One region of the Pseudomonas sp. F-14 TE3482 genome, then DNA from elsewhere that is predicted to be linked to it. Evidence: predicted binding sites of a transcription regulator. Region 1 holds the regulator's gene; each other region holds the start of a gene.
What was found. Region 1 encodes FliA, which starts transcription of late flagellar genes. Its sites were predicted from a motif close to CTAAAGTTTNNNNNNNNNNNGCCGNTAA; they were not measured.
Positions count from the first base shown of each region.

Region 1 (7,489 bases):
GCGCCTTGGCGACAGGAGCAGAAACCACTGCGCCAGTGCCAACCTCGGTGAACTTGCCTTTGCCATGCAATTCGTCGAGCAGCGATTCGAACTCGTGATCGGAGATCAGATCGTCGCCGGCCGCTTTAGCGGTTGGCGCAGCCGGGGCCGGAGCCGAAGCAATCGCCGACTCCAATGCATCGACCGCAAAGTTGCCTTTGCCGTGCAACTGATCGAGCAGTGCTTCGAACTCGTCGTCGGTGATGTCGGAGCTGTCGCCTGCCGCTTTAGGGGCCGCCGGTGCGGCGGGCGCCGCGACCACTGCATCGGGGGCGAACTGGCCTTTGCCGTGCAATTGATCGAGCAACGACTCGAACTCGGCATCGGTGATTTCGTCGCTGGCCGAGGCATCGCTGGTCGGCACTGGCGCAGCCGCTGGAGCCTCGGCTTGAGCCTTGACGGCATTCAGCGAGTCCAGCAATTGTTCGAATTCGTTATCCGTGATGTCGCCCGATTCTTCAGCGGCAGGTTCTTCCACCACCTCGGCGACCGGTGCCGACTCATCGGCGGTTTGCGGCTCGGCCAGACGGGCCAACGCTGCAAGCAATTCTGGAGTGGCAGCCGTGATCGGGCTGCGTTCGCGGACTTCGCTGAACATGCCGTTCACCGCGTCCAGTGCCTCGAGAACCACGTCCATCAGTTCCGAGTCGACGCGTCGTTCACCCTTGCGCAGGATGTCGAACACGTTCTCGGCGATGTGACAGCACTCCACCAGCTCGTTGAGCTGGAGGAAGCCGGCGCCCCCTTTTACAGTGTGAAAACCGCGAAAAATTGCATTGAGCAAATCCGCATCATCCGGTCGGCTTTCAAGCTCGACCAGCTGTTCGGACAGTTGCTCTAGAATCTCGCCGGCCTCAACCAGGAAATCCTGAAGGATCTCTTCATCGGCGCCGAAGCTCATTAAGGGGGGTGCTCCTAAAGGTCTAAAAACCTAAAAAACCTAAAATGCTAAAACTCTAGAATCCTAGGCTGGATAACAAATCGTCCACATCGTCCTGACCGGACACAACGTCTTCTCTTTTATCGGCATGAATCTGCGGACCTTCACCCTGAGAGAGATGTTTTTGCGGATCTTTTTCAGCCAGCATCGCTTCACGGTCATGTTCGATACCCGCAAAGCGGTCGACCTGACTGGCCATGAGCACGAGCTTGAGCAGGTTGCTTTCAACTTCGGTGACCAACTGGGTCACGCGCTTGATCACCTGACCGGTGAGGTCCTGGTAATCCTGGGCCAGCAGAATGTCGTTGAGGTTGCTCGACACGACGCGGTTGTCTTCACTGCTGCGGGTCAGGAAACCATCGACCCGCCGGGCCAGTTCACGGAACTCTTCAGCCCCGACTTCGCGACGCATGAACCGTCCCCAATCCGTGCTCAGCGCCTGAGCTTCGTCGCTCAGGCTGTTGATCAGCGGCGTGGCGTTTTCCACCAGGTCCATGGTGCGGTTGGCCGCGGCCTCGGTCAGCTTGACCACATACCCCAGGCGCTCGGTGGCATCCGTGATCTGAGACACTTCCTCGGCTTGCGGCATGTGCGGGTCAATCTGGAAATTGACGATCGCGCTATGCAGCTCGCGGGTGAGCTTGCCCACTTCCTGATACAGGCCGCGGTCACGGGTCTGGTTGAGCTCATGGATCAGTTGCACAGCGTCGCCGAACCTGCCTTTTTCAAGGCTTTCGACCAGTTCGACCGCGTGTTTTTTCAGGGTCGACTCAAAATCGCCCTGTGAAGATTCGTTATGCTCCATAGCTCCCCCGTGACGGACTGGCTTTGCACATCAACCGATGCGTTCGAAGATCTTTTCAATCTTGTCTTTCAACGCTTGAGCCGTGAATGGCTTGACCACATAGCCGTTCACGCCCGCCTGAGCGGCTTCGATGATTTGCTCGCGCTTGGCTTCGGCCGTGACCATCAACACCGGCAGGTGTTTGAGTTTTTCATCGGCACGCACGTGGCGCAGCAGATCAATACCGGTCATGCCGGGCATGTTCCAGTCCGTTACCAGAAAGTCGATGCTCCCGCTGTTGAGGACCGGAATCGCGGTAATACCGTCATCCGCCTCGACCGTGTTGGTGAACCCAAGGTCACGCAACAGGTTTTTTATGATCCGCCGCATCGTTGAGAAGTCATCAACGATGAGGATTTTCATATTCTTGTCCAATTCGACCTCCAAGCAGTCTTAAAACGCGCGCAGCACCTGAACGCGCCGTTCAATCAATTCGGCGTAACACTCAACAGTTGTATGGATTACAACGGGCCGTGGCCGATGCAGCAAAATGCCGTACCCACCTCGTTCGCAGTGTCCCCACACTGCCTGTCAGCGCGCTCGCCACTCCCCCAAACGCCCCCGCAAACGGGCCGCGCACTGGCTGTGTAACTGGCTGACCCGCGATTCGCTGACCCCCAGGACCTCACCGATTTCCTTGAGATTCAACTCTTCGTCGTAGTACAGCGCCAACACCAGTCGCTCACGCTCCGGCAAATTGGCAATCGCGTCCGCCAGCGCCGCCTGGAAGCGTTCATCTTCCAGATCGCGCGACGGCTCGAGATGAGCACTGGCGCCATCCTCGTGCAGCCCTTCGTGTTCGCCGTCCTGCAACAGATCGTCGAAACTGAATAACCGGCTACCGAGGGTGTCGTTCAAAATCCCGTAATAATCGTCGAGACTCAATTGGAGTTCGGCCGCAACTTCGTGATCTTTAGCGTCACGGCCGGTTTTAGCTTCAATCGAGCGAATTGCGTCGCTGACCATACGGGTATTGCGGTGAACCGAACGTGGCGCCCAGTCCCCCTTGCGCACTTCATCGAGCATCGCGCCGCGGATTCGAATGCCCGCGTACGTCTCGAAGCTCGCGCCTTTGCTGGCGTCGTATTTGGTTGATACTTCAAGCAGGCCGATCATCCCGGCCTGGATCAGGTCTTCGACCTGGACACTGGCCGGCAAACGCGCCAGCAAGTGATAGGCAATGCGTTTGACCAGTGGCGCGTAACGCTCGATCAGCTCGTACTGCGCGTCACGTGCCGACTTCTTGTAGAGGTTGTAGCCACTGGCTGTCATAGGACGGGTCCTGCGGTCTGTTGCACGAGGCGCTCGACGAAAAACTCCAGGTGCCCACGCGGGTTGGCCGGCAGTGGCCAGGTATCGACCTTCTGCGCAATGGCCTTGAACGCCAGGGCGCACTTGGAACGCGGGAAGGCTTCGTAGACAGCACGCTGCTTCTGCACGGCCTTGCGCACGCTTTCGTCGTAAGGCACGGCACCAACGTATTGTAAGGCGACGTCGAGGAAACGATCCGTGACCTTGGTCAACTTGGCGAACAGATTGCGGCCTTCCTGCGGGCTCTGCGCCATGTTGGCCAGGACGCGGAAGCGGTTCATGCCGTAGTCGCGATTCAGCAATTTGATCAGCGCGTAGGCGTCGGTAATCGAGGTCGGCTCATCGCACACCACCAGCAGCACTTCCTGGGCTGCGCGAACGAAACTGACTACCGAGTCACCAATCCCCGCAGCGGTGTCGATCACCAATACGTCGAGGTTGTCGCCGATGTCACTGAAGGCCTGGATCAGGCCGGCATGCTGGGCGGGGCTCAAATGCACCATGCTCTGGGTGCCGGACGCCGCCGGGACGATGCGGATGCCGCCGGGTCCTTGCAACAGCACGTCGCGCAGCTCACAGCGGCCTTCGATCACGTCGGCCAGCGTGCGTTTGGGTGTCAGTCCCAGCAGGACGTCGACGTTCGCCAGTCCCAGATCGGCATCCAGCAGCATGACGCGCCGGCCGAGCTCAGCTAGAGCCAGGGACAAGTTCACTGACACGTTAGTCTTCCCGACGCCACCTTTGCCGCCGGTCACCGCGATCACCTGTACGGGATGCATGCTGCCCATGTTATTTCTTTACCTTGTCTTACTTAGACGGAGGCCACATTACTGGCTGCGCGTTCATCAACGGAACAATGCATGGCAGACCATCGATGTAGGTACAAAAACTGTTCATTAGTACCTCAGCCAACCTGCTTGGTCGGGCTGTGGTAAATATCAGCGAACATGTCAGCCATGGCTTCTTCGCTGGGTTCTTCCTGCATTTGCACGCTAACGGCGCGGCTGACCAACTGATGACGACGCGGCAGATGCAAATCATCCGGAATCCGCGGGCCATCGGTCAGGTAAGCCACCGGCAGTTCATGACTGATGGCCAGGCTCAACACCTCGCCCAAGCTTGCCGTTTCATCCAGTTTAGTCAGGATGCAGCCGGCAAGGCCGCAACGTTTGTAACTGTGATAAGCGGCGGTTAGAACCTGTTTCTGGCTAGTGGTTGCCAAGACCAGATAATTTTTTGATTTGATGCCCCGTCCGGCCAGGCTTTCGAGCTGCATGCGCAGTGCTGGATCGCTGGCTTGCAGGCCGGCGGTATCGATCAGCACTACGCGTTTGCGCAGCAAAGGCTCCAGCGCCTGCACCAGCGATTGGCCCGGGTCGACGTGGGTGACCGACACGTTGAGGATGCGGCCCAGGGTCTTGAGCTGTTCCTGAGCGCCGATGCGATAGCTGTCCATGCTCACCAGCGCGATGTTTTGCGCGCCGTACTTGAGCACATAACGCGCTGCGAGCTTGGCCAGCGTGGTGGTCTTGCCCATGCCTGCCGGGCCAACCATCGCAATCACACCACCCTCTTCCAGTGGCTCGACTTCCGGAGTGGCGATCATCCGCGCCAGGTGCGCGAGCAACATGCGCCAGGCCTGACGGGGTTCATCAATATCGGTAATCAGTGCCAGCAGATCGCGCGACAACGGGCCGGACAGACCGATGCGTTGCAGGCGACGCCAGAGGTTGGCCTGGGCCGGACGGCTGCCTTGCAGCTGATTCCAGGCCAGCGAGCCAAGCTGCACCTCCATCAGTTCACGCAAGCTGTTGAGCTCGAAACGCATCGAATCGAAGGCTCGCGGGTCAACTCCACCGGAGGCTGGCGCGGGGGCTGGTGCAGCACGACGAGGTTCAGCGTAAGTCGGTTCGATCAGCGGCTCGGCGGCGGTCAGCGGCAGGCCGGCGAACAATTGGCGATTGGTGCTGTTGTCGCTCTCGCCATCGCTACGCAGGCTCAATTCGGCCTGGGCGGTTACGATCCGCGACTGAGTCTTGCGCAGCTCGTCCTCGAGCTCCATGTTCGGAACACGCGGGGCCAGCGCCGACAATTTGTAATCCAGGGCGGCCGTCAGCTCGACACCGCCGGCAATCCGGCGATTGCCAATGATGGCGGCATCAGCGCCCAGCTCATCACGAACCAGTTTCATGGCCTGACGCATATCGGCGGCGAAAAAACGCTTAACTTGCATAAACCACTACCTCAGCCGTTGGGCCCTACTGTCGCAACGATGGTCACTTGCTTGTTGTCAGGGATTTCCTGGTAAGCCAACACATGCAAACCCGGGACTGCCAGTCGGCCGAATCGCGAGAGCATCGCGCGAACCGGACCGGCCACCAGCAGAATCACCGGTTGACCTTGCATTTCCTGACGCTGCGCCGCTTCGATCAACGAACGTTGCAGTTTCTCTGCCATGCTTGGCTCCAGCAGAACGCCCTCTTCCGAGCCTTGTCCTGCCTTCTGAAGACTATTGAGCAATATTTGTTCCAACCTTGGCTCCAAGGTGATCACAGGCAGCTCCGACTCAGTGCCTACAATGCTTTGGACGATTGCACGGGATACGCCGACGCGCACCGCGGCCACCAAAGCGGCAGTATCTTGACTCTTGGCGGCGTTATTCGCGATGGCTTCGGCGATGCTGCGAATGTCCCGTACCGGCACCTGTTCGGCCAGTAATGCTTGCAAGACCTTGAGCAGCTGCGACAGCGTAACCACCCCCGGCACCAGTTCCTCAGCCAGTTTCGGTGAGCTTTTGGCCAGCAATTGCATGAGTTGCTGGACTTCTTCGTGGCCGATCAACTCGCTGGAGTGCTTGTACAAAATCTGGTTCAAGTGGGTTGCCACGACTGTACTGGCATCGACCACGGTGTAGCCAAGGGATTGCGCCTGGGCACGCTGGCTGATTTCGATCCAGACCGCCTCCAGACCAAAAGCCGGATCTTTGGCGGTAATGCCGTTGAGCGTGCCGTAGACCTGCCCCGGGTTGATCGCCAGTTCGCGGTCCGGGTAAATCTCGGCCTCGGCCAGGATCACGCCCATCAGGGTCAGGCGGTAGGCGCTTGGCGCCAGGTCGAGGTTGTCACGGATATGCACCGTCGGCATCAGAAAGCCCAGGTCCTGGGACAGCTTTTTACGCACCCCCTTGATCCGTGCCAGCAACTGACCACCCTGGTTGCGATCCACCAGCGGGATCAGGCGGTAGCCGACTTCCAGGCCGATCATGTCGATCGGGGTCACGTCATCCCAGCCAAGCTCTTTGGTTTCCTGAGCGCGGGCCGGCGACGGCAACAGTTCCTGCTGACGCTTGACCTCTTGCAGGGCCTGAACCTTGACCGTGTTCTGCTTCTTCCAGAACAGATAAGCGCCGCCGGCCGCCAAGGCGGCCATGCTGAGAAAGGAGAAGTGCGGCATGCCTGGCACCAGGCCCATCACCGCCATCAAGCCAGCGGCCACTGCCAAGGCTTTCGGCGAGGCGAACATCTGACGATTGATCTGCTTGCCCATGTCCTCCGAGCCGGAAGCCCGGGTCACCATGATCGCAGCGGCAGTCGACAACAACAGTGATGGCAATTGCGCCACCAAACCGTCACCGATGGTCAACAAGGCGTACACCCGACCGGCATCACCAAAGGTCATGCCGTGCTGGAAGATACCGACCGCCATGCCGCCGATCAGGTTGATGAACAGAATCAGCAGGCCGGCGATGGCGTCACCGCGCACGAACTTGCTGGCACCGTCCATCGAACCGTAGAACTCGGCTTCCTGGGCCACTTCCATCCGGCGCAGTTTCGCCTGGTTCTGATCGATCAGGCCGGCGTTCAAGTCGGCGTCGATGGCCATCTGTTTGCCCGGCATTGCGTCGAGGGTGAAACGCGCGCTCACCTCGGAAATCCGCCCGGCACCCTTGGTCACCACGACGAAGTTGATGATCATCAAAATCGCGAAGACCACGATACCAACCACGTAGTTGCCGCCGATCACCACCTCACCGAAGGCCTGAATCACCTTACCGGCGGCGGCATGGCCATCCTGACCGTGGAGCATTACCACCCGTGTCGAGGCCACGTTCAACGCCAGTCGCAGCAACGTCGCCACCAGCAGAATGGTCGGGAACACCGCAAAATCCAGCGGCCGCAAGGCGTACACGCAGACCAGCAACACGACGATGGACAAGGCAATGTTGAAGGTAAAAAACACGTCCAGCAGGAACGGCGGCACCGGCAACATCATCATGGCCAGCATGACCAGCAGCAACAGCGGCACGCCCAGATTGCCCCGACTGAGGTCGGCAACGTTTGTGCGTGCAGTGTTGA
Region 1 covers NZ_JBRJII010000001.1:5,945,569-5,953,057, forward strand. The annotation lists gene AB7M26_RS26985 (chemotaxis protein CheA) at 1-940, opposite strand, end outside; gene AB7M26_RS26990 (protein phosphatase CheZ) at 996-1,784, opposite strand; gene AB7M26_RS26995 (chemotaxis response regulator CheY) at 1,815-2,186, opposite strand; gene fliA (RNA polymerase sigma factor FliA) at 2,355-3,095, opposite strand; gene fleN (flagellar synthesis regulator FleN) at 3,092-3,922, opposite strand; gene flhF (flagellar biosynthesis protein FlhF) at 4,039-5,367, opposite strand; gene flhA (flagellar biosynthesis protein FlhA) at 5,379-7,489, opposite strand, start outside.

Region 2 (7,489 bases), 4.9 Mb from region 1:
CACTTTCGGCGCGCTGGTGCACAACGCCGCCAACGTCAATCACGTGCTCGATTACGAGTCGTTGGCGCGGGATAACGTCGAGCCGATTTTCGAGTGCCTGCGCCTGTGCGAAGGACGCAGCAAGAAGATCTTCAACTTCGTCTCGACGCTCTCGGCGTCCAGCACGATTTCCGACGATGGCCGGGTGCTGGAGTTGCCCGCCGCGCAGACACCGCCGATCTACATCAAGAATGGCTACAACCTGTCCAAGTGGGTCGGCGAGCGGATCCTCGAACGGGCACGCGAGCGTGGGGTGCGAGTCAATCTTTTTCGCCCCGGCAACATCAGTTTCAACAGCCTCACCGGCGTCTGCCAGCCCCACAAAAATCGCTTGATGCTGATGCTCAAGGGCTCGATCCAGCTCGGCCAGGTGCCGGAACTGGCGCTGAATTTCGACCTGATGCCGGTGGATTTCCTCGCCCGTTTCATCGCCTTCCACGCCAGCCGTTACCAGGCCGAAAAAGCGGTGTTCAACCTGCACAACCCCGAGCCCCTGAGCTGGGACGCCTACGTGGCGCCATTTCGCGAGACCGGTCGGGAATTCGCCATGGTCAGCGTCGCCGACTGGCAGCAGCAACTGAGCCGCGTCGATAGCGAAAACGCGCTGTTTGGCGTGCTGGGTTTCTACCTCAACGGCTTCGAAGAAGACATCGGCGACATCTCGATGATCGGCCATGACAACGCCCAGGCCGGCGTGCGGCAGATGGGCGCGCATTACCCGGAAAAATCCCCGGCGCTGCTGCGACGCGGCTGCGACTACCTCAAAGAAATCAACTTCATCTGATTCACCCTAATCCTGCACGGAGCAAAACCATGAATACTCTGCAACCCGATACCCTGATCAAAAATCCTCACGGCTGCCACGTCGAGTCTTCGGTGGAAGTACCGGTTGATGCGGCGCAAGTCTGGGCGGTGGTCGGCAACTTTGCCGGCTTCGATCGATTCATTCCAGCGCTGTCGCACATCGAGATGACGGGCGAAGGCGTGTCGTCGCTGCGCAAGAAATTCTTCAAGGACGACAACCACCTGGTGGTCGAGCAGCTCAACTCTCGGGACGACCAGGCAATGAACATGACCTGGACCCTCATCTACAACACCTTGGGCATCGGCAATTTGTGGGCGGCGATGAGGGTGGAATCCATCGGCGCAGACAAGTCGAGGGCGATCTGGACCATCATCGCTGAACCGGCTCAGGGCGGTGCCGAAGCCCTGCCGGGGTTCAAGGATTTCCTTCAGGGGTTTGCCAATGATGCGATGGGGAATGTGTTGAAGCTGTTTGTTTAAGGCTTCGTTCTAGCGGTGACTGATCTACCGCTATCGCGGGCAAGCCCGCTCCCACAGGGGATGTGTGTACGACACAAACCATGTGGGAGCGGGCTTGCCCGCGATTGACGATAACGCGGTTCAACTGACCTCAATCAGATCTTGAAACTATCAACCAACTGCTTCAACCGATTGGCTTGCTGGGACAACGCATCGCAATCCTTCAATGTTTCATTGAGGTTGGCCACGCTCTGCTGGTTCAGCAGGTTGATCTGGTTGACGTCGACGTTGAGGGTTTCCACCACGGCGGTCTGCTCTTCGGTCGCTGCGGCCACCGATTGGTTCATGCCGTCGATTTCGCCGATGCGCTGGGTCACGCTGACCAGTCGCAGGCCGGCCTGGTTCGCCACTTCGACACTCTGCTCGCTGGATGCCTGACTGGCATTCATCGTGGTCACCGCTTCGCGAGAACCGATCTGCAGTGAGCTGATCATCTTGTGGATCTCTTCCGCCGATTCCTGGGTGCGATGCGCAAGGTTACGCACCTCGTCCGCTACCACCGCAAAACCACGACCTGCCTCACCGGCACGGGCCGCTTCGATGGCCGCGTTGAGCGCCAGCAAATTGGTCTGTTGGGAAATGCCTTTGATCACATCGAGAATGTGGCCGATGTTGTCGGTGCTCGCGTTCAGGGTTTCGATCTGCGTGCAGGACAGGCTGATTTTCTGTGACAGCTCGGTCATGGCCAGGATGGTTTTTTCCACCACCTGACGACCGTCATCGGCCTGCTCGCTCGCGCCGCTGGCGTGTTGCGAAGCATCGGCGGCGTTGCGGGCGATTTCCTGGGTGGCGGCGCCCAATTGGTTGATCGCCGCGGCCACACTGTTGGTGCGGGCGCTTTGTTCGTCGGAGCCGATGATCGAAGCGTTGGACGATGCCATCACCCGTTGCGACAAGTCATGAACCTGACGGGTCGCCGAGGACACTTCGCAAATCGATGCGTGAATCCGCTCCACGAATTGGTTGAAAGAGCCGCCCAACTCGCCGAACTCATCTTTGCTTTCTACCACCAGACGACGGGTCAGGTCGCCCTCGCCCTGAGCGATATCCTGCATCGCACGACCCATCGTGGTCAGCGGACGCATCAGCACGCTGATCAGCAGACTCAGCAGTACTGCAATGGCGGTCACGGCGATGAACATCGCGATCAGCGCCGAGGTGCGGAACTGGCTCAGTGGTGCGTAGGCCTTGGCCTTGTCGATCGACAGACCGATGTACCACTCGGCATTTGGCAAACCACTCACCGGCGTGAACGAGAGGATGCGGTCCTGCTTGTTCAGTTCTACTTCCTGATTGCCTTTCCCGATGCGGACACTGGAACCCGGATAGATGTCTTTCAGGTTCTTCATCACCTGATCCTTGTCCGGGCTGACGATCACTTGACCGTCGGCGCTGACGAGGAACGCGTGACCGATGCCACCGAAGTCCACCGAGTTGATGATCTTCACCAGGGTTTCCAGACTCAGGTCGCCGCCGACGACGCCCAGCAGTTCGCCTTGCTTTTTCACCGGCATGGCGATGGTCACCACTAACCCGCCGACCGCGGCCATGTAAGGCGGGGTCAGCATGGTCTTGTCAGCAACCACGGCTTGTTTGTACCAAGGGCGCTGACGCGGATCGTAGCCGTCCGGCATCTTCGCGTCAGGGCGCTGGGTGAACACACCATTGGCCTGCCCGACGTAGGTGAACTGGAAGTTCGAGGTGAGGGCAGGTTGATCGACCAGCCCCGGCAAATCGGCATTGGCGCCTTGATGAGCGACGTTCTGCGCGAGATTTTCCAGGACCAGCACCCGGCCGCTCATCCAGTTCTGCACGCTGCTGGCGGTCAGCTCGCCGGCTTGCTCAACGGAAGACTCGAGGTTTTGTCGAATGGTGTTTCGCTGCAAATAGTCGTTGTACAAAGTGAACAACGCAAAAGCCAGCACCACGACGCCTGAAGCGGCCAGCAGGATTTTATGGCTGAACTTGAGATTCATTTCATGGGCTTCTTATGCAAAAAGTGGGGATGCGTTCCGGTTTCAACATTCCATGTAACCGCGCAGACGGCATTCTTGGGCCGCTCTACTTTGGTGCACGCATGTCTCACCAATCTGTCGGCACGAGCGAGAGAAATCTTAGGGATTTGTACGAAACCCGTCAGATACCCGCCGAACGGCGTGCTAGAGCGCCCAAGCAGGGGTGTTTACTGACGGTTGCTCGAACGGCAGTTGCAAATTTTCCGACCCTTGATGACAATGCGACTAATTATCATTTGTGACGTCGGGCTGTCGCGTTCATGTCTTCACCTGAGTTTGCAGTACAGGCGCTTTACAGCAGCCATCACGGGTGGCTCAACACGTGGCTACGTGCGCGATTGGGCAATGCAGCCGATGCGGCGGATCTGGCTCAGGACACGTTCGTCCGGCTGCTGCAAAGAACCGAACGCCTGGAGCTCAAGGCCCCCCGCGCTTTTCTACGAACCATTGCCCGCGGCCTGGTGATCGACCATTGGCGTCGAGAGGAAATCGAGCGTGCCTACCTGGAAACCATCGCCCATTTGCCTGAGGCCCAAACCCCGAGCGCCGAGGCGCGGGCATTGGTGCTCGAGTTGCTGGAAAGCATCGCCCGTATGCTTGAAGGCCTGAAGCCGAAAGTGCGTCAGGCATTTCTGCTGGCCCAGTGCGAAGGACTTACCCACAAGCAGATCGCCGAACACATGGGATTATCCCTGCGTTCGGTGGAACGCTATGTGGCTGACGCGCTTTATCACTGCTATGTGCTGCGGTATGAAGCGTGATGCCTGCGGATAACTCAGCACTGAACCGCCGCGCCGCGCCGCATCAGCAGGTGGTTAAACAAGCCATCCATTGGTTGCTGCGCCTGCGTAACAACGCGACCAATCCCAGACTGCGCCAACAATGCGACGTCTGGCGGGCGGAACACCATGAACACGAACTGGCCTGGCAACGGGTGCAGTCCCTGCAAGCCGAGTTGAGCAATAATCTACGCGCGGTGCCCGGCGCTCAAGTCGCTTTCAACACTTTGGAAAACAGCGCACAGGGATTGGGTCGGCGCCAGGCATTGAAGCTGCTGTCGGGCGCGTTGTTGATGGGTACGGCGGCATGGCTGGGCAAGGATGCGATCGGCTGGCAACAGTGGACCGCCGACTTCGCCACCGCCACGGGCGAGCGACGCGGTTTCCAGTTACCGGATGGCACGCGCCTGGAGCTCAATACCGCCAGCGCGGTGGATCTGGACTACACCGCGCAGCAGCGCCTGATCAAACTGACTCGCGGCGAGATCGTCGTGACGTGCGGTGGGGCAAGTGAAGGGGTTTCGTTTGATCGACCGTTGCGGGTGCAAAGCCGTCACGGTGTGTTCGAAAGTGTGGCGGCGCGCTTCATTGTTCGTCAGGACGCCGACTGCACGCGGCTCAGCGTCACCAGCGGCGTGGTCGCAATCCATTCGCCACGAGCCGCCGATGGCCTGCCGATTCAGGTGCAGGCCGGGCAGAGTTATCTGATCGATCGGAGTCGAGCGCAGTCGGCACCGCCGCAGGACATGGATGCGGGCGCCTGGGTGGATGGCCTGATCGTCACCCGCAACATGCGCCTCGGGGATTTCATTAATGAAGTCGGACGTTACCGTCCCGGCTATCTGACCTGCGCGGCCGACATTGCCCACTTGCGGCTGTCCGGGGTTTTCCGTCTCGAAGACACCGACAAACTACTGGCCATCCTGCCGCAAACCCTGGCGGTGCGACTGCGCTATCGCACTCGTTATTGGGTGACGCTGGAGCGACAGGCCTGAATTATTTTTGGCGGGTTTTCCGAACAAGTCCGGCTTAGTCAGTAAGCACTTCAACTCTGCCTTCAGCGACTTCCTACGGAAACCTACAATGACTGTGCGCGCCATCAGTAAGAACCCTCTCCATTTCGCCGCGGAATCGGGCGTATTGCGCCACGCCATCCGCGCGGCGCTGTTCTCGACCGCATTGGGTGTCGGCCTGCTGCCGACACTTGGCGTTGCAGCACAGGGCAGCGAAGCCAGTAGCCACCGCTACAACATCGCCGCCGGCTCCTTGAGCGATGTGCTCAACCAATTCGCGCGTCAGGCGGGCATCACGCTATCGACGACTCCGGCTCAAACTCAGGGCCTTCAATCGCCGGGATTACAGGGCGACTATTCGGCGGATCAGGCGTTGAGTCATTTGCTCAATGGCACAGGGCTTGTGGCCGTCAGTCAGGATGGCAGCAGCTATGTGCTGCGGCCCGTCGCTGAAACTGAAGCCCTGGCGCTGCCCACCACCGACATCAAAGGCTTCGCCCTGGGTAACGCGCTGGGCAGCATGGATGGCTACAACGCAACGCACAGCCAGATCGCCACCAAGACCAGTACCGCGTTGCTGGAAACCTCGCAAAGCGTGTCCGTGGTGACCCGCGAGCAAATGGACGACCAAGGCTCGCAAACCGTGTCCCAGGCGATGCGCTACACCCCGGGCGTGCTGACCAACCCTTACGGCGCGACCCACCGTTACGACTACGTGGCGATGCGCGGTTTCAACGACGGCTCGGTGGATAACATCTATCTCGATGGCCTCAAATCCATGGGCGACAGCGGTACCTACAGCACCATGCAGATGGACCCGTATTTCCTCGAACGAGTCGATATTCTCAAAGGGCCGTCGTCAGTGCTCTACGGTCGCAGTTCGCCGGGCGGGCTAGTGGCGTTGACCAGCAAGAAACCGTTGTATGAGCCCTATCATCAGGTCCAGGCCACGGTGGGCACCCAAGGCCAGCGCGGCATGGGTTTCGACTTCAGCGGGCCGGTGGATGATGACAAGCGTATCGCCTATCGCCTGACAGGGTTGGCGGATCAGTCCGACACACAGTTCGACCACAATAAGGAAAAGCGCTTCGCCCTGGCTCCGACGGTGAGCATCGATTTCACCGAAGATACCTCGCTGACGCTGCAAGCCTATCTGCAACACGATCCCGACGGCGGCTATCACGGCGGCGTCCCGGCCGATGGCACAATCCATCAGCGCAACGGCAATCGGATCTCCCCCAACTTCTTCGAAGGCGAGCCGGGTGTTGATGGTTTCCAGCGTGATCAACAGTCCTTCGGTTATCAGTTCGAACACCGCTTCAACGACGTCTTCACCGCTCGGCAGAACCTCCGCTATCTCGATTCCAAAGTGAAGATCGATCAGGTGTATGCCTATGGCTGGACCACTCCCACCAGTAACGAGTTGAACCGCTATTACACCGGCGGCGACGAAAAGCTCCACGCCTTTATCGTCGATAACATGCTGCAAGCCGAGTTCTTCACCGGCGCAACCAAACACACCGTGCTGATGGGCGCGGACTACCAGCGGCGCAAGACGGTCGTCGACTGGACCAGTGGCGGTCTTGCGCCGATCGATGCGTTCAATCCGGTGTACGGCAATTCGGCCATCGACTTCTACAGCCCGACCAGCTATCTGCGTCGTCTGGAACAGACCGGCGTCTACCTGCAAGACCTGATCGAGATGGATAAATGGCGCTTCTCTTTGGGCCTGCGTCAGGACTGGGTTGAAACCTCCGATGAAAATCGGCTGGCTGAAGCGGGACGCCCTGTAGGCACGGAAATCAGTGACGAACGCACCAAGCTGACGGGCCGGGCTGGGGCGCTGTACCTGTTCGATAACGGCATCGCGCCGTATATCAGCTACTCCGAGTCGTTCAACCCGAATTCCTACGCGGACAGCGCCGGCAATCCTCTGGCACCGACCGATGGCACCCAGTGGGAAGTGGGCCTGAAGTACCAGCCGCCAGGCACCGACAACTTGTTCACGGCGTCGCTGTTCCGCATCGATCAGGAAAACCTGGCGACCAAACTGCCGCAGGAAAACTTCTATCGCGCTGTAGGCGCCGTCCGCTCCCAAGGTCTAGAACTGGAAGCGCACATGCAGCTGACCGATAACCTGAAAGTGCTCGGCAGCTACACCTTCACCGACATCGAGTATTCGAAGTCGATGATCAGTACGTTGAGCACTGCTACCGACGTGATCGAAAACAAGGGCAACTCACCGACTCAGGCGCCACGTCATATGGCATCGGTGTGGGCGGACTACAAGTTCGACAGCGCAGCACTTGATGGCCTGCGT
Region 2 covers NZ_JBRJII010000001.1:1,065,802-1,073,290, forward strand. The annotation lists gene AB7M26_RS04620 (non-ribosomal peptide synthetase) at 1-823, shown strand, start outside; gene AB7M26_RS04625 (SRPBCC family protein) at 853-1,323, shown strand; gene AB7M26_RS04630 (methyl-accepting chemotaxis protein) at 1,458-3,338, opposite strand; gene AB7M26_RS04635 (sigma-70 family RNA polymerase sigma factor) at 3,638-4,138, shown strand; gene AB7M26_RS04640 (FecR domain-containing protein) at 4,138-5,151, shown strand; gene AB7M26_RS04645 (TonB-dependent siderophore receptor) at 5,240-7,489, shown strand, end outside.
Region 2: the regulator FliA is predicted to act here: its motif matches at 3,453-3,480, upstream of AB7M26_RS04630 (methyl-accepting chemotaxis protein).

Region 3 (7,489 bases), 150 kb from region 1:
AGCCGGTGGCGGAGATGTCCAGCAGTTTGCCGCTGATGGCCGATTTGAGTTTGTCGCCACCCAGATCGACGTTGACCAGTTGCGCCAGCTTCAACGCGGCGCGGAAAGCATTGCGGCGCTGGTGATAAACCACCTCATCGGGCAGCGCGCCACGGTAGCAGCGGCCATCGCCGGAGTCGTCGATGGTGAGCGGGCCATTGCTTTCCCAGGCGATGCGCACGCCGTCGTGGAAGCCTTCGACCTTGAACGGTTCGCCGGCCAGCAGAAAACGTTCGCCATCGCGCGGGATCATTTCGTCCAGGGCGATCATGTTGCTGTCACGATCGATGTCCACCAGATAACTCTGGAAGCGCTGGCTGCGCTCGTGGAACGTGATGATCAGCGGGTCATGGCTGTCTTGCAGCTGACGCAAATTGCCGGAGATTTCCAGGGGCGTAGTGAGCACCTTGGGTGGCTGCGGAGCATCTTCCGCGTTTAAGGCATTGAACACGGGGCATCAATCTCCAGACAAATATGACTACTGGCTAGCATTCTGCCAGCATGTTTCGCGTCTTGATAGAGCGTGCTCATTGAAAGGCTCAAGCCTGACTGAGCGGGCGTGGTTTTGCGAGTTTGGAGGTTGATCCGCGGGCATCGTAGAGCGCTGGCGGCTCGCCGCCGGTGAGGATTTTCAGCTGATTGGCCGTGGCGGCCTGCTGCACCAGAATCGACTGGCCATTGTTAACGTTGGCGGCCTGGCACTGGGCCAGGAGGTCGGTCAGCACATCGCTCTGTGCCAGCAACTGATCGCCAATGCTCGAATGGCTGGCAAGTTGCTCCAGTCCCTGGCGATTGGTCGGCAGGTTGAGGCTGGCGAGGATTTCACTGCGCTTGCGGCCATGCTGCTCAAGCAAAATGATCAATGCCTGTTTCTGCGCCAGAATCTCTTCGAGCAGTGGCATGTCGCGACCGTGCAGGGCGAGGGACTCGGTTTGCAGCAGCTCCAGCAAGTGTTGCGCCGGGGCAAAGTCGTCGATGATCAGTTGCAGTAAATTAGTGTCGTGCATGGCTGGCCTTGGGTTTTAAGCGTCCAAAAGCCTGGCGCGGCCGGGGCCTAGCGCTGGGCTTCGAAGTTGAGCAGTTTGCTGGCTACACGGTTGCTGTCGACTTTATAGCTGCCATCGGCAATCGCTGCTTTCAACTCGGCCACGCGGGCGTTGTCGACGGCAGGCTGATCGCGCAGCTTGTCAGTGACCTTCTGCAACTGTTGAGCCTCATTGCTGAGGTGTACCGATTCCCCGCTTTTGGTGGTACTGGCCTGTTCGGCCGGGGTATTCAGCGGCGCGGATTGGCCGGCTTCGGCGGTTTCCTTCGCGGCGCTGGTACGTGTACTGCCCGTAAGTGACGAGGAGCTGTTTAAACGACTGAAATCGATGACCATGACAAAAAACCTCTGGGTATTTGGACGCTTGCCATGTTTTCGGCTCTTCTTGTGAAAACTTTAGGCCCATTTATCAATGAGCGTGCATGCGCCAGCGTGTGTCCTGCATGCGGCACAGTTTAGGCAACAGCCCAGTGGCGCGCCATCTCTTCACAAACTAATGGCCGCTTACATGGAAACTTCCACCTGGCCGGGTGCGGTGACTTGCGCCTTGATGACCCGCTGGGAGTTGAGGTTTTTCACGCGAATCTGTTCGCTCATGCCGCCATTGGACAGCGCTTCACCCGGCATACGCACACTGAGCGTACCGCTGCGGGCGGTAATCACCACCTGATCGCCCTTGCGAATGACTTCCGCCTGTTCGAGATGCACCAAGGTAATCACCTGATCAGCGACCATTGGTCGGGTCAGTTTTTGTCCGATCGCTTGATCAACGGAAGTCAGAAAACCCTGATTTATCAGGCTGATATCGCGTTCACGAAGGGTCACGTCCTGAGGTTCGATAATCCCTGTGCGCTTGAGCGGACGAGTGGTGGTCACGATGTCGCGAAACAGCCGTACTTGAGCGGGTACGAAGACTGTCCAGGGGGAGGCACCGTCGCAGCGAACCTTGACCGTAACCCGGCCCAGAGGCCTCGCGGGGCTCTCAAGGGTGGCTGTCAATTCCTTGTCGCACATCGGCATGCGCAGGCGCGGATCGAGCTGGTTGACCTCGATTTCGTAGCGTCCTTGCGTTTGACTGGTGGCCAGATAGTCTTCTACGGTGAATTCAAGAAAGCCCTGAGTGACGCCGATAAGCATGTCAGGCAAGGTAACCGCGTCAGCAAGGGCAGGGCTGCCAGCGTTGAACAGGCAAACGGCCGACATCGCGCAGAGCAATCTGCGATACGTTGATGTCAAGCGTCGGGAAAATGTCGGTTCTGTGTTCATAAGAGTTAAAAAGCAAGCGCCGTGCCGTTTAGTGAAGAATGTGCGTCGCAACACACTTAGCGTTGGTGTAGGAGTCTGGGCATGGCTGGTGTAATGGATTCGGTGAACCAGCGCACGCAACTGGTGGGGCAGAATCGCCTTGAGCTGTTGTTGTTCCGTCTCGACGGCCAGCAGCTGTATGGGATCAACGTGTTCAAGGTTCGTGAGGTGCTGCAATGCCCCAAACTGACCCTGATGCCCAAGTCCAGTCCTGTCGTGTGCGGTGTGGCGAATATTCGGGGGGCGACCATTCCGATTCTGGATCTGGCGATGGCGACCGGCTCCGGAGCGCTCAAAGATCAAAGCAATCCCTTCGTGATCATCACGGAGTACAACACCAAGACTCAGGGTTTCCTGGTTCGATCGGTAGAGCGCATCGTCAACATGAACTGGGAGGAGATTCATCCGCCACCCAAGGGCACCGGGCGCGATCACTACCTGACGGCGGTGACTCGGGTCGACAATCAGTTGGTCGAAATCATCGACGTCGAGAAGGTGCTGGCGGAAGTGTCACCGACACCGGAAGCGATTTCGGTGGGCGTGGTGGATGTCGAGACTCAGCACAAGGCGTTGTCCTTGCGCGTGCTGACGGTCGATGACTCATCGGTGGCGCGCAAGCAAGTGACCCGTTGCCTGCAAACCGTCGGCGTCGAAGTGGTGGCGTTGAACGACGGCCGGCAAGCGCTGGATTACCTGCGCAAGCTGGTCGACGAGGGCAAGAAGCCGGAAGAAGAGTTCCTGATGATGATCTCCGACATCGAGATGCCGGAGATGGACGGGTACACCCTGACGGCCGAGATCCGCAACGACCCACGCATGCAAAAGCTGCATATCATCCTGCATACTTCGTTGTCGGGTGTGTTCAATCAGGCGATGGTCAAGAAGGTCGGGGCCGATGACTTCCTGGCCAAATTCCGTCCTGATGACCTGGCATCCCGGGTAGTCGACCGGATCAAAGCAGCAGATAACAGCTAGGGGCCTTCTGTCCCTGGCGGTCAAAACGATTTAAGAGGCGGCATCTTTGTCTACGGGTAATTTGGATTTCGAACAGTTCCGGGTCTTCCTGGAAAAAGCCTGTGGCATTTTGCTCGGTGAAAACAAGCAATACCTGGTCTCGAGCCGTCTCAACAAACTGATGGAGCAGCAGGGCATCAAATCATTGGGTGAGCTGGTTCAGCGCATCCAGACCCAGCCGCGCAGTGGTTTGCGCGAGATGGTGGTGGATGCCATGACCACCAACGAAACCCTGTGGTTTCGTGACACCTATCCGTTTGAAGTCTTGAAGAACAAGGTCTTGCCTGCAGCGATCAAGGCAAGCCCCGGCCAGCGCCTGCGGATCTGGTCGGCGGCGTGTTCGTCGGGTCAGGAACCGTATTCGCTGTCGATGTCCATCGATGAGTTCGAACGGGTCAACATGGGTCAGTTGAAGATGGGCGTGCAGATCGTTGCCACTGACTTGTCCGGCACCATGCTGACCAACTGCAAGACCGGCGAGTACGACAGCCTGGCCATCGGCCGCGGTCTGTCGCCCGAGCGCCTTCAGCGTTACTTCGACCCGAAAGGGCCGGGACGTTGGGCGATCAAGGCGCCGATCAAGAGTCGGGTGGAATTTCGCTCGTTCAACCTGCTGGACAGCTACGCGAGCCTGGGCAAGTTCGACATCGTGTTCTGCCGCAACGTGCTGATCTACTTCTCCGCCGAGGTGAAGAAAGACATCCTGTTGCGCATCCACAGCACGCTGAAGCCGGGCGGTTATCTGTTCCTTGGTGCGTCCGAGGCGCTGAACGGTTTGCCGGACCATTACCAGATGGTCCAGTGCAGTCCGGGGATCATTTATCAGGCGAAGTGATTCGTTGACGGCATAAAAAAACGGGAGTCCTCAGGGGCTCCCGTTTTTTTGTGCCTGTAATTATCTCTAAAAATCACCACAACCCCTGTGGGAGCGGGTGGTGTTCTTCCGACTGTGGGAAAGCGGCAGAAAAGCGGCAGGCGGCGGAAATCGGTTGCCGCTTTTCTGGCATTGCCGGCTTGCCACCGCGCGCAAAGCCCCGGTTTACGGGATTTTTTGAATTGGCACGGCGCTTGCTATGTCCCTGTTACGAAAAATCAGGTCACCCGAAGGTTTCCCGACATGAGCATCAGCTTCGATAAAGCGCTCGGTATCCATGAACAAGCCCTGGGCTTCCGCGCTCAGCGTGCCGAAGTCCTGGCCAACAACATCGCCAACGCCGACACCCCGAACTACAAGGCTCGGGATCTGGACTTCTCGAAAGTGCTCGCCGAGCAGAACGAGAAAACCAAAAACGGCAAGTTCGCCTTGAACATGACCAACAGCCGTCACATCGAAGCTGAAGGCATGGGCAATGGCGACGAGTCGCTGATGTATCGCACGCCGATGCAACCGTCGATCGACCAGAACACCGTAGACGCCCAACTGGAACAGTCGAACTACGCCGAAAACGCGGTCAACTTCCAGGCCAGCTTCACCCTGCTCAACAGTAAATTCAAAGGGCTGGTATCAGCCCTGCGTGGAGAGTAAGTCATGTCCCTTGCCAGTGTTTTCAACATTGCCGGTAGCGGCATGAGTGCCCAGACCACTCGCTTGAACACCGTCGCCTCGAACATCGCCAACGCCGAGACCGTCTCGTCGAGCATCGACCAGACCTACCGTGCCCGCCACCCGGTATTCGCCACCATGTTCCAGGGCGGCCAGAGCGGCGGCAGCGATTCGCTGTTCCAGAACCAGGACGCTGCCGGTCAAGGCGTGCAAGTGCTGGGCGTGGTCGAAGACCAGAGCAACCTTGAAGCGCGCTACGAGCCGAACCATCCGGCTGCCGATGGCAAGGGCTACGTCTACTACCCGAACGTCAACGTCGTCGAAGAAATGGCCGACATGATTTCCGCGAGCCGTTCGTTCCAGACCAACGCCGAAATGATGAACACCGCCAAAACCATGATGCAGAAGGTCCTGACCCTCGGTCAGTGATAAGGGGCGATTCATATGAGCGTTATCAGCGATGTTCTGGCCAACTCCTCGGTCCAGACCCCGACCAACAAAGACAGCCTGACCTCCGCCGCTACCGGCGGCCAGGAGCTGGGCAAGGACGCGTTCCTGCAACTGTTGGTGACTCAGCTGAAAAACCAGAACCCGCTCGATCCTCAGGATAACAGCGAGTTCGTGGCACAGTTGGCGCAGTTCAGTAGCCTGGAAGGTATCACCACGCTGAACGATACGGTCAGCGGCCTTGCCAGCAGCTACAGCTCCTCGCAAGCTTTGCAGGCTTCTTCGCTGGTGGGGCGCTCCGTCATTGCGCAGACCGACAAAACCATGGTCGACACTTCCAAGAGCCTCAACGGTACCGTCGTGGTGCCCACCTCGGTTTCCGCCGCCACCGTCAAGATCACCAACTCGGAAGGCAAGACTATCCGTACGCTCGAGTTGGGCAGTCAAAGTGCCGGTAACGCCAGTTTTATCTGGGACGGCAAGGACGATGCAGGCGCGGTGGCACCGGCGGGTACTTACACCTTCGGCGCAACGGCCACCATCGACAGCAAGGCGACATCGCTGATTACCTATCTGCCAGCGACCGTTAACAGCGTGACCATCAGCCAGACCGGCGGTGAGTTGATGCTGAACCTGGCAGGCATGGGCAGCGTTGCCCTGTCCAAAGTACAAACCATTGGTATATAGAGCCGACTAACACGGCACAAGGAGTGGAATATGTCTTTCAATATCGGCCTTAGCGGTCTCTATGCAGCCAACAAACAACTGGACGTGACCGGCAACAACATCGCCAACGTCGCGACCACCGGTTTCAAATCCTCCCGTGCAGAATTCGAAGACGTGTACTCGGCCACTCGCCTGGGTACCGGCAGCAAGACCGTCGGCAACGGCGTGCGCCTGGCCAACGTGTCCCAGCAGTTCGGCCAGGGCGACGTGAACAACACCGGCAACGTGCTGGACATGGGCATCCAGGGCAACGGCTTCTTCATCCTCAGCGACAACGGCTCCCTGAGCTACACCCGTGCCGGTGCGTTCAAGACTGATGCTGAAAACTATGTGGTTGATAACAACGGCAACCGTTTGCAGGGTTATGGTGTTGATGCCAACGGCAAGATCATCAACGGTGTGTTGACTGACTTGAAGATTGATACGTCGAGCCTCAAGCCAAACCCGACCACCAAAGTCGATCAGACGATGAACCTGAACTCGGCGGAAACATTACCGACCGTGGCCACGTTCAGCCCGACCGATACCAACAGCTATAACAAGACCATTTCCACCAAGGTCTACGATAGCCAGGGTAACGAGCACACCATGGATCAGTACTACGTGAAAACGGGTACCAACGCCTGGCGTGTCCACACCTACATGGATGGTCGTTCCCCGGCCAACCCTGCTACCACGCCACCAGTGGCGATTACCGCCGACATCACTTTCAACTCCGATGGCAGCATCAATACGCTGACGGCGGGTGCTGGCTGGACCAAGACCGGCAACACGTTGACCATGACCGGTTGGGTGCCAGGTACCATTACCAACGCCGCAACGACTCCTGTGACCTGGGGGCCGAACGGTTCTGTCGCTGCCACTGGCGGTATCGCGTTCAACATGGCGCTGACCACTTCTTACAACTCGCCAACCGCTCGTACCGCCCAGTTCCAGGATGGTTACGCCACCGGCCAGATCTCCAGCCTGACGATCGACGCCACCGGCGTCATGACCGCCAACTTCAGCAACCAGCAAACCAAGGCCATCGGCCAGGTTGCAGTCGCCAGCTTCGCTAACGAGCAAGGCTTGCAGCCGATCGGTGGTACCCGCTGGAAAGAAACCTTCGCCTCGGGCGTGGCGGGTGTCGATGCGCCGACAACCGGCACTCTGGGTTCGGTCGTGTCCAACTCCCTGGAAGAGTCCAACGTCAACCTGACCAATGAATTGGTCGAGCTGATCAAGGCCCAGAGCAACTACCAGGCAAACGCCAAGACCATCTCCACCCAGAGCACCATCATGCAGACCATCATTCAGATGACCTGATGCTTGATAGTGCTGCATAAAGAACCCCTCGCAGGAGGGGTTTTTTTATGGCTTGGTTTTTTGTC
Region 3 covers NZ_JBRJII010000001.1:6,097,682-6,105,170, reverse strand. The annotation lists gene AB7M26_RS27750 (flagellar brake protein) at 1-490, opposite strand, end outside; gene AB7M26_RS27745 (flagella synthesis protein FlgN) at 579-1,046, opposite strand; gene flgM (flagellar biosynthesis anti-sigma factor FlgM) at 1,094-1,420, opposite strand; gene flgA (flagellar basal body P-ring formation chaperone FlgA) at 1,589-2,350, opposite strand; gene AB7M26_RS27730 (chemotaxis protein CheV) at 2,432-3,364, shown strand; gene cheR (protein-glutamate O-methyltransferase CheR) at 3,411-4,238, shown strand; gene flgB (flagellar basal body rod protein FlgB) at 4,521-4,928, shown strand; gene flgC (flagellar basal body rod protein FlgC) at 4,932-5,375, shown strand; gene flgD (flagellar hook assembly protein FlgD) at 5,391-6,080, shown strand; gene flgE (flagellar hook protein FlgE) at 6,111-7,424, shown strand.
Region 3: the regulator FliA is predicted to act here: its motif matches at 1,457-1,484, upstream of flgM (flagellar biosynthesis anti-sigma factor FlgM).

Region 4 (7,489 bases), 5.2 Mb from region 1:
GACGGCCTTGCTGGCGGTCAACACGTTGATGGAGCCGCAATACTTCCTGGAACCGCGTCAGCTCTATCCACTGTGGCCACAATGGCAGCCGGACAAGGCAATTGCGTTGTTCTCGACGACCATCGTGCTGCTGTTCCTGCCGAAGTTGCTGAGCATCATCCTGATCTGGGCCAAGGGCGCGAAAGAGTTCGGTGGCAAGTTCAAGGTGACGCTGTCGATGCTGCTGGAGATGTTGTTCTCCATGCTGCTGGCGCCGGTGCGGATGATCTTCCACACCCGTTTCGTACTCGCCGCGTTCCTCGGCTGGGCCGCGACCTGGAACTCACCGCAACGTGACGATGACTCCACGCCGTGGAGTGAAGCGGTCAAGCGCCACGGCCCGCAAACCTTGCTGGGCTTCTTCTGGGCCCTGTTGGTGATCTGGCTGAACCCGAGCTTCCTGTGGTGGCTGGTGCCGATCGTCGGTTCGCTGATGTTGTCGATCCCGGTATCGGTGATCTCCAGTCGCGTCGGCCTGGGCCTGAAGTCCCGTGACGAAAGCCTGTTCCTGATTCCTGAGGAATATGCCCCGCCACAGGAATTGCTGGCGACCGATCAGTACACCCACGAAAACCGTTGGCATGCACTGAACGACGGCTTCGTCCGGTCGGTGGTCGATCCTCAGCAGAACGCTTTGGCGTGTGCGCTGGCGACGTCTCGTCACCGTCAGGCCGAGCCGATCGAATGGTTGCGCATCGAGCGGGTTCGCCATGCGATGAAGGTCGGGCCTGCCGGGCTGACCAACGACGAGCGCGTGGCCCTGCTGAGTGATCCGGTGGCACTGGGTCGCTTGCATGAGCAAGTCTGGAACGAAGGCCACGCCGAGTGGCTGCAAGCCTGGCGCACATCGGTGGATGCCGATCCTCATGCGCCGCTGTTGCCGCTCAAGCCTGTGAGCGTGCAGCCTCAATTGGCATAACGAAAACCCCGCGAAAGCGGGGTTTTTTTTGGGCTGATGATCTGACTGAGCACAACTTTGTGTTCGGCGCGGATCCTGTGGGAGCGGGCTTGCCCGCGATGGCATCACCCCGGTTTCAAGCGAACCGGGATGCCCGCATCAGCTCAGGCCTTGAACCGCCCCACCAGCATCTGCAAATGCGTCCCCAGCCGCGCCAGCTCAACGCTGGAGGCCGCGGTTTCTTCACTGGCTGCCGAGGTCTGCTCGGACACATCACGCACGTTCAGCACGCTGCGGTTGATCTCTTCAGCCACGGCGCTCTGTTGCTCGGCAGCGGCGGCGATCTGCTGGTTCATTGACTGGATCGCCGATACGGTTCGAGTGATGCTTTCCAGCGAGCCACCGGCGCGGCGGGTCAGTTCGACACTGCTGTCAGTCAGGCTGCGGCTGTTGTCCATGATGGTCGCGACTTGCTGAGTGCCGGTTTGCAGGCCGACGATCAACTCTTCGATTTCTTCGGTGGACTTCTGGGTGCGTTGGGCCAAGCTGCGGACTTCGTCAGCGACCACCGCAAAACCGCGCCCGGCTTCACCGGCGCGGGCGGCTTCGATGGCGGCATTGAGCGCCAGCAGGTTGGTTTGCTGGGCCACGGACTTGATCACATCGAGCACGCTGCCGATCTTGTCGCTTTCGCGTTTCAGATCGCCCATGGCGGCGGTCGAGTTGCCGACTTCGACGGCCAGGCGCTCGATCTGGGCGATGGCTTCGCCGACCACTCTGTCACCTTCGCGGGCTTGTTGGTCGGCGGCGATGGCAGCTTCGGACGCTTCCTCGGCGTTGCGCGCGACTTCCTGCACAGTGGCGGTCATTTCGTGCATGGCGGTGGCCACCTGATCGGTCTCGACCTTCTGGCTGTTGACCCCGGCGCTGGTCTGCTCGGTGACGGCGGACAGCTCTTCAGCGGCGCTGGCGATTTGGGTCACGCCATCGCTGATGCCACCGATCAGTTCTCGCAGGCCCAGGGTCATGCTTTGCATGGCGCGCTGTAGCTGACCCAGTTCGTCCTGACGTTCTGAAATGAGATTGTGAGTCAGGTCGCCCGCGGCGACACGCTCGGCCACTTTGAGGGTCTGGCTCAGGGGAATGACGATCTGGCGTGTGATGGCCCAGGCTGCGAACAAACCAAAGGCCGACGCCAGGACGGTGGCCAACAGCAGCAGGTTTTTTGCATGTGCCGCATCGGTGTCACGTGCGACGGTTTGCGAGACAGTGAGCTTTTTGCTGACGTCCAACAGAATGTCGCCTTGCGCGCTCATGCGTTTGAGGGCGGCAGCGCTGGCGACCTGGGAGTCGCGGAATTGGCTGACCGCCGCGCGATAGGCTTTGAGCGAGTCGGTCGCTTGTTGCAGGTTGGCGATGTGTTGTTCCGGCAGTTTAGACGGCAGGCTTTCGAGGTTTTTCAGAGCATTGCCGATGGCGTCCAGCGCTGGCTGCTCGGCTTCGGGCTTGCCGCTGTAGGTGTAGCCGCGTACCTGGAAACGCGCTTGCTGGATCAGTTTGCTCAGGTCGATCACGCTGTTGAACTGGGCGACACTGTCGCCTTGCAGCAGGGATTTTTCGACTTCAGCGACCCGGGCCACAGCGTTATCGGCAGTGGCGCCCAATTTGCTGCGAGCATCTTCGCGGGTGGCGGTGGCCTGAGTCATATCAGCGAAGGCGCGTTTGTACTCGCTGACTGCGGCCAATTGCTGGTCGATCATGGCCACGTCGGCAGGCTGTTCGATCAGCGTACGGGCGGTTTTCAGGCCGGTATCGAGTTGACCGATCAGCTCGTTGACGGCGCCCGGGCCTTGTTCGCCACGGCGCATGTCGTAATCCAGGCGGGCGAGACGCAGGTCTTTGGTCAGCTCATTGAGGCTGGAAATAAACCCTAGCGTATCGCCACGGCTGATCACACCGCTCAGGCCGGTCCAGCCGGTGAAGGTGATCAACAAGGTCAGAAGCAGCACCAGACCGAAGCCGACACCCAGTTTGCGATTGACGCTTACATTTCCCAGTTTCTCGGCCAGCCATCGGTACATGCTGCTACTCCCTCGGACCATTAATCGGTTTTATGGGAACTGTATCGGCCGGCTGGCAGGGATCTGTAGTGGAGTAACCACTTGTGGCGAGGGAGCTTGCTCCCGTTTGGGCGCGAAGCGGCCAGCGCTTTTTATCAGCAAGACCGCATTCACCGGTTTTACGACTGCTTCGCAGCCGAGCGGGAGCAAGCTCCCTCGCCACAGGTAGGGGTGTTTGACGTTAAAACAAACGAGAAAGCAGCGCGGTAACGGCAGTTTCAACCCGCAGGATGCGGTCACCAAGTTGCACCGGTTGCAGGCCAGCCTTGCCCAGCAAGTCGATTTCGTAGGGAATCCAGCCGCCTTCGGGGCCGATAGCCAGGGTCACTGGCTCGTCCAGGCCGCGAGGGCAGGGTGGGTAGTTACCGGGATGACCGACCAGGCCGAGGGTGCCTTCGGTAATGGCCGGCAGACGGTCTTCGACAAAGGGCTTGAAACGCTTCTCGATGACGACCTCTGGCAGCACGCTGTCGCGGGCTTGTTCAAGACCCAGGATCAATTGCTCGCGAATCGCCTCGGGCTCCAGGAACGGGGTTTGCCAGAAACTCTTCTCGACGCGATAGCTGTTCACCAGCACGATGCGCGGCACACCCATGGCGGCCACGGTCTGAAACACTCGGCGGAGCATTTTCGGTCGCGGCAAAGCCAGCACCAAAGTCAGAGGCAGCTTGGCCGGTGGCGGCTGGTCGAGGGTGACGCGCAACTCGGCTTCATCGGCGTCCAGGCGCAGCAACTCGGCCGAGCCCATCAAGCCGCCGATACGCCCGACTCGCAGGCTGTCGCCGACCACCGAGCGGTGGACTTCCTGCATGTGGGTCAACCGGCGATCGCGCAAGATCGCCCGGTCGGCCGCAATGAAGTCGGCCTCTTCGAGGAGCAGCAGGTTCACGCTTGGGTCGCTGGCGGCTGGTCGTTGTGATCGTCAGCCGGCTGATCGTCCGGGTGCTCGCCACGCTTGCTGATCAGGCTGCCGAACAGGATGCCGATCTCGAACAGCAACCACATCGGTACAGCCAGCAGCGTCTGCGAGAAGATGTCCGGCGGCGTCAGGATCATGCCGACCACGAAGCAGCCAATGATCACATAAGGGCGGATTTTCTTCAGGTAGGCGACGTTGACCACGCCGATCCATACCAGCAGCACCACAGCTACCGGAATCTCGAACGCCACGCCGAAGGCGAAGAACAGCGTCATGACGAAATCGAGGTAGCTGGTGATGTCGGTCATCATTTCCACGCCGGCCGGGGTGGCGGCGGCGAAGAACTTGAAGATCAGCGGGAACACCAGGAAATAGGCGAAGGCCATGCCGGTGTAGAACAGCAGAATGCTGGAGACCAGCAATGGCACTGCGATGCGCTTCTCATGCTTGTACAGGCCCGGTGCGATAAAGCCCCAGATCTGGTGCAGGATCACCGGGATCGCCAGGAACAGCGAGACCATCATGGTTAGTTTCAGCGGCGTCAGGAACGGCGACGACACGTCGGTGGCGATCATCGTCGCGCCGGCCGGCAGGTACTGGCGCAGCGGCGTGGAGACGAAGGTGTAGATCTGCTGGGTGAAGGCGAACAGCCCGGCAAAAATGATGAACACCGCCACGACACAACGCAGCAGGCGAGTGCGCAACTCGGTGAGGTGCGAAACCAGCGGCATGTGCTGGTCGTTTTCGGGGAGATCGCTCATGGGGCTCGCGGCGGCAATGTTGGGTCATGAGGGGCTGGCGCAACAGGCGTAGCCGCGGGAGGAGTCGGTTCTACAGGCGCAACAACCGGTACGGTTTCAACGGCTTTCACCGTTTCAGTCGGCATAACCTCGGCGGTTGGCGCATGAATCGTCTGCGTCGCCACAGGTTCCACCGGCGTCGGCTCCTGTTGAGTCGGCGTGAAGATCTTCCGCGCCTCCTGCTCCAGGGACAGAATGTGCTCGTTGTGCAGTTGCCGGCGAATCTCGTCGGCACCGATTTCACGTTCAACTTCCTGTTTGATCGCGTTGAAGCTGCGCTTCAGCCGCCCGACCCACAGGCCGGCGGTGCGCGCAGCACCCGGCAGACGCTCGGGGCCCAGCACCAGCAGGGCGACGAGGCCGACGAGCAGCAGTTCAGAGAAGCTGATACCAAACATTAGTCAGTGCTCACGAGTCTTTGCGGATCGGCTCTTCGACTTTTTGCGCCTGCACGTCGATGGTGTGCGGCGGGTTCACGGACTGTGTGGTCTGTGGCTGAACAGGTGGAACCGGTTGGGCCGGGGTCGCTGTCGGGTCGGCCGGTTTCTCGTCGTCGTTCATGGCTTTACGAAAGCCCTTGATCGACTCGCCCACGTCAGTGCCGAGGTTTTTCAGTTTCTTGGTGCCGAACACCAGCACCACGACAACCAGGATGACGATCCAGTGTTTCCAGTCAAAAATGCCCATGTTGCGTTCCTCTCTAATAGTTGTTCAGGCGGACGGGCGAGAGGCTTTCTCGGCGTGTCCGGACAGACCGAAGCGACGATCCAGTTCATCGAGCACAGCCTGTGGATGCTGCCCCAACTGGGCGAGCATGACCATGCTGTGGAACCACAAATCGGCGGTCTCGTAGATCACATCGCTGCAGTCACCGCTGATGGCGGCATCCTTGGCGGCAATGATGGTTTCGACCGACTCTTCGCCGACTTTTTCCAGAATCTTGTTCAAACCCTTGTGGTACAGGCTGGCGACATACGAGCTATCGGCGGCGGCGCCTTTGCGCTCTTCCAGTACTTGAGCCAGACGGGTCAAAGTGTCACTCATGTTTGTGTCCTGCGGAATAGATAGCGTGCGGGTCTTTCAGCACCGGGTCGACGGTTTTCCAGTCGCCGTTTTCGAAGACGCGATAGAAGCAGCTCTGACGGCCTGTATGGCAGGCGATGTCGCCGATCTGCTCAACCATCAGGATGATCACGTCAGCGTCACAGTCCAGGCGCATCTCATGCAGGGTTTGCACATGGCCGGACTCTTCGCCCTTGCGCCACAGCTTGCCACGGGAACGTGACCAGTAAATGGCACGGTTCTCGGCGGCGGTCAATTCCAGTGCTTCGCGGTTCATCCAGGCCATCATCAGGACGCGTCCGGTCTTGTGATCCTGGGCAATCGCCGGCACCAGGCCGTCGGCGTCCCACTTGATCTCGTCCAGCCAGTTTTTCATCTTCGACTCCGACGCGGGCTCTACTTCAATAGTTGAGGCCAATGTTCAAATTCAGCGTTCAAACAGTGTGCCAGCCGATCATCCAACTGGCTATCGGCGAACGACCAGATACAAGCCGACCGCCACCATGATTCCGGCGGGCCAGTGCCCCAGTTCGTTCAACGGGCCACCGGCGGCGAGTATCGTGCCACCCGCCAGGTGAGCGGTGCCGAGCAACCGCAGGAACCAGTCATCCTTGCGTTTGTGCCAAGGGGGAGGCGGGTCGTTGGCGTGGGGCTGGGACATGCGCTCGAGCAGGTCGCGGGCCATGTTGGCCAGGTGCGGGATCTGCTCGAACTGGCTCTGCACGTTACCTAACAAGGCTTTGGGGCTGACGCGTTCGCGCATCCAGCGTTCGAGGAACGGCTGGGCGGTGTTCCACAGATCGAGGTCCGGGTACAGCTGACGGCCCAGGCCTTCGATGTTCAACAGGGTTTTTTGCAGCAAGACCAACTGCGGCTGGACTTCCATGTTGAAACGTCGAGCGGTCTGGAACAGGCGCATCAGCACCTGGCCGAAGGAAATATCTTTTAACGGTTTTTCGAAGATCGGCTCGCACACGGTACGGATCGCTGCTTCGAATTCGTTGAGTTTGGTTTCCGCCGGCACCCAGCCCGAATCGATGTGCAACTGCGCGACACGCCGGTAATCACGCTTGAAGAACGCGAACAGGTTGCGCGCCAGATAGTCCTGGTCTTCCGGGGTCAGGCTGCCGACGATGCCGCAGTCGATCGCAATGTACTGCGGGCTCCACGGTTGCACGGTGCTGACGAAGATGTTGCCGGGGTGCATGTCGGCATGGAAGAAGCTGTCGCGGAACACCTGGGTGAAGAAGATCTCCACGCCGCGCTCGGCGAGCATTTTCATGTCGGTGCGCTGGTCGGCCAGGGTCGCGAGGTCGGTGACCTGAATCCCGTAGATGCGCTCCATCACCAGCACTTTCGGCCGGCACCAGTCCCAATAGACTTGCGGCACATACAGCAGCGGCGAGCCCTCGAAATTGCGCTTCAGCTGGCTGGCGTTAGCCGCCTCGCGCAGCAGGTCGAGTTCGTCGTAGATGGTTTTTTCGTAGTCGCTGACCACGTCTACCGGGTGCAGCAAGCGAGCGTCGGCCGAGAGTTTTTCCGCAGCGCGGGCAAGAATGAACAGCCATGCCAGGTCTTGGGCAATGATCGGTTTCAGCCCCGGGCGGATCACTTTGACGACGACTTCTTCGCCGGTTTTCAGCTGCGCGGC
Region 4 covers NZ_JBRJII010000001.1:783,738-791,226, reverse strand. The annotation lists gene mdoH (glucans biosynthesis glucosyltransferase MdoH) at 1-958, shown strand, start outside; gene AB7M26_RS03400 (methyl-accepting chemotaxis protein) at 1,102-3,018, opposite strand; gene AB7M26_RS03395 (16S rRNA (uracil(1498)-N(3))-methyltransferase) at 3,239-3,946, opposite strand; gene tatC (twin-arginine translocase subunit TatC) at 3,943-4,737, opposite strand; gene tatB (Sec-independent protein translocase protein TatB) at 4,734-5,174, opposite strand; gene AB7M26_RS03380 (twin-arginine translocase TatA/TatE family subunit) at 5,185-5,463, opposite strand; gene AB7M26_RS03375 (phosphoribosyl-ATP diphosphatase) at 5,488-5,820, opposite strand; gene hisI (phosphoribosyl-AMP cyclohydrolase) at 5,813-6,214, opposite strand; gene ubiB (ubiquinone biosynthesis regulatory protein kinase UbiB) at 6,305-7,489, opposite strand, start outside.
Region 4: the regulator FliA is predicted to act here: its motif matches at 3,060-3,087, upstream of AB7M26_RS03400 (methyl-accepting chemotaxis protein).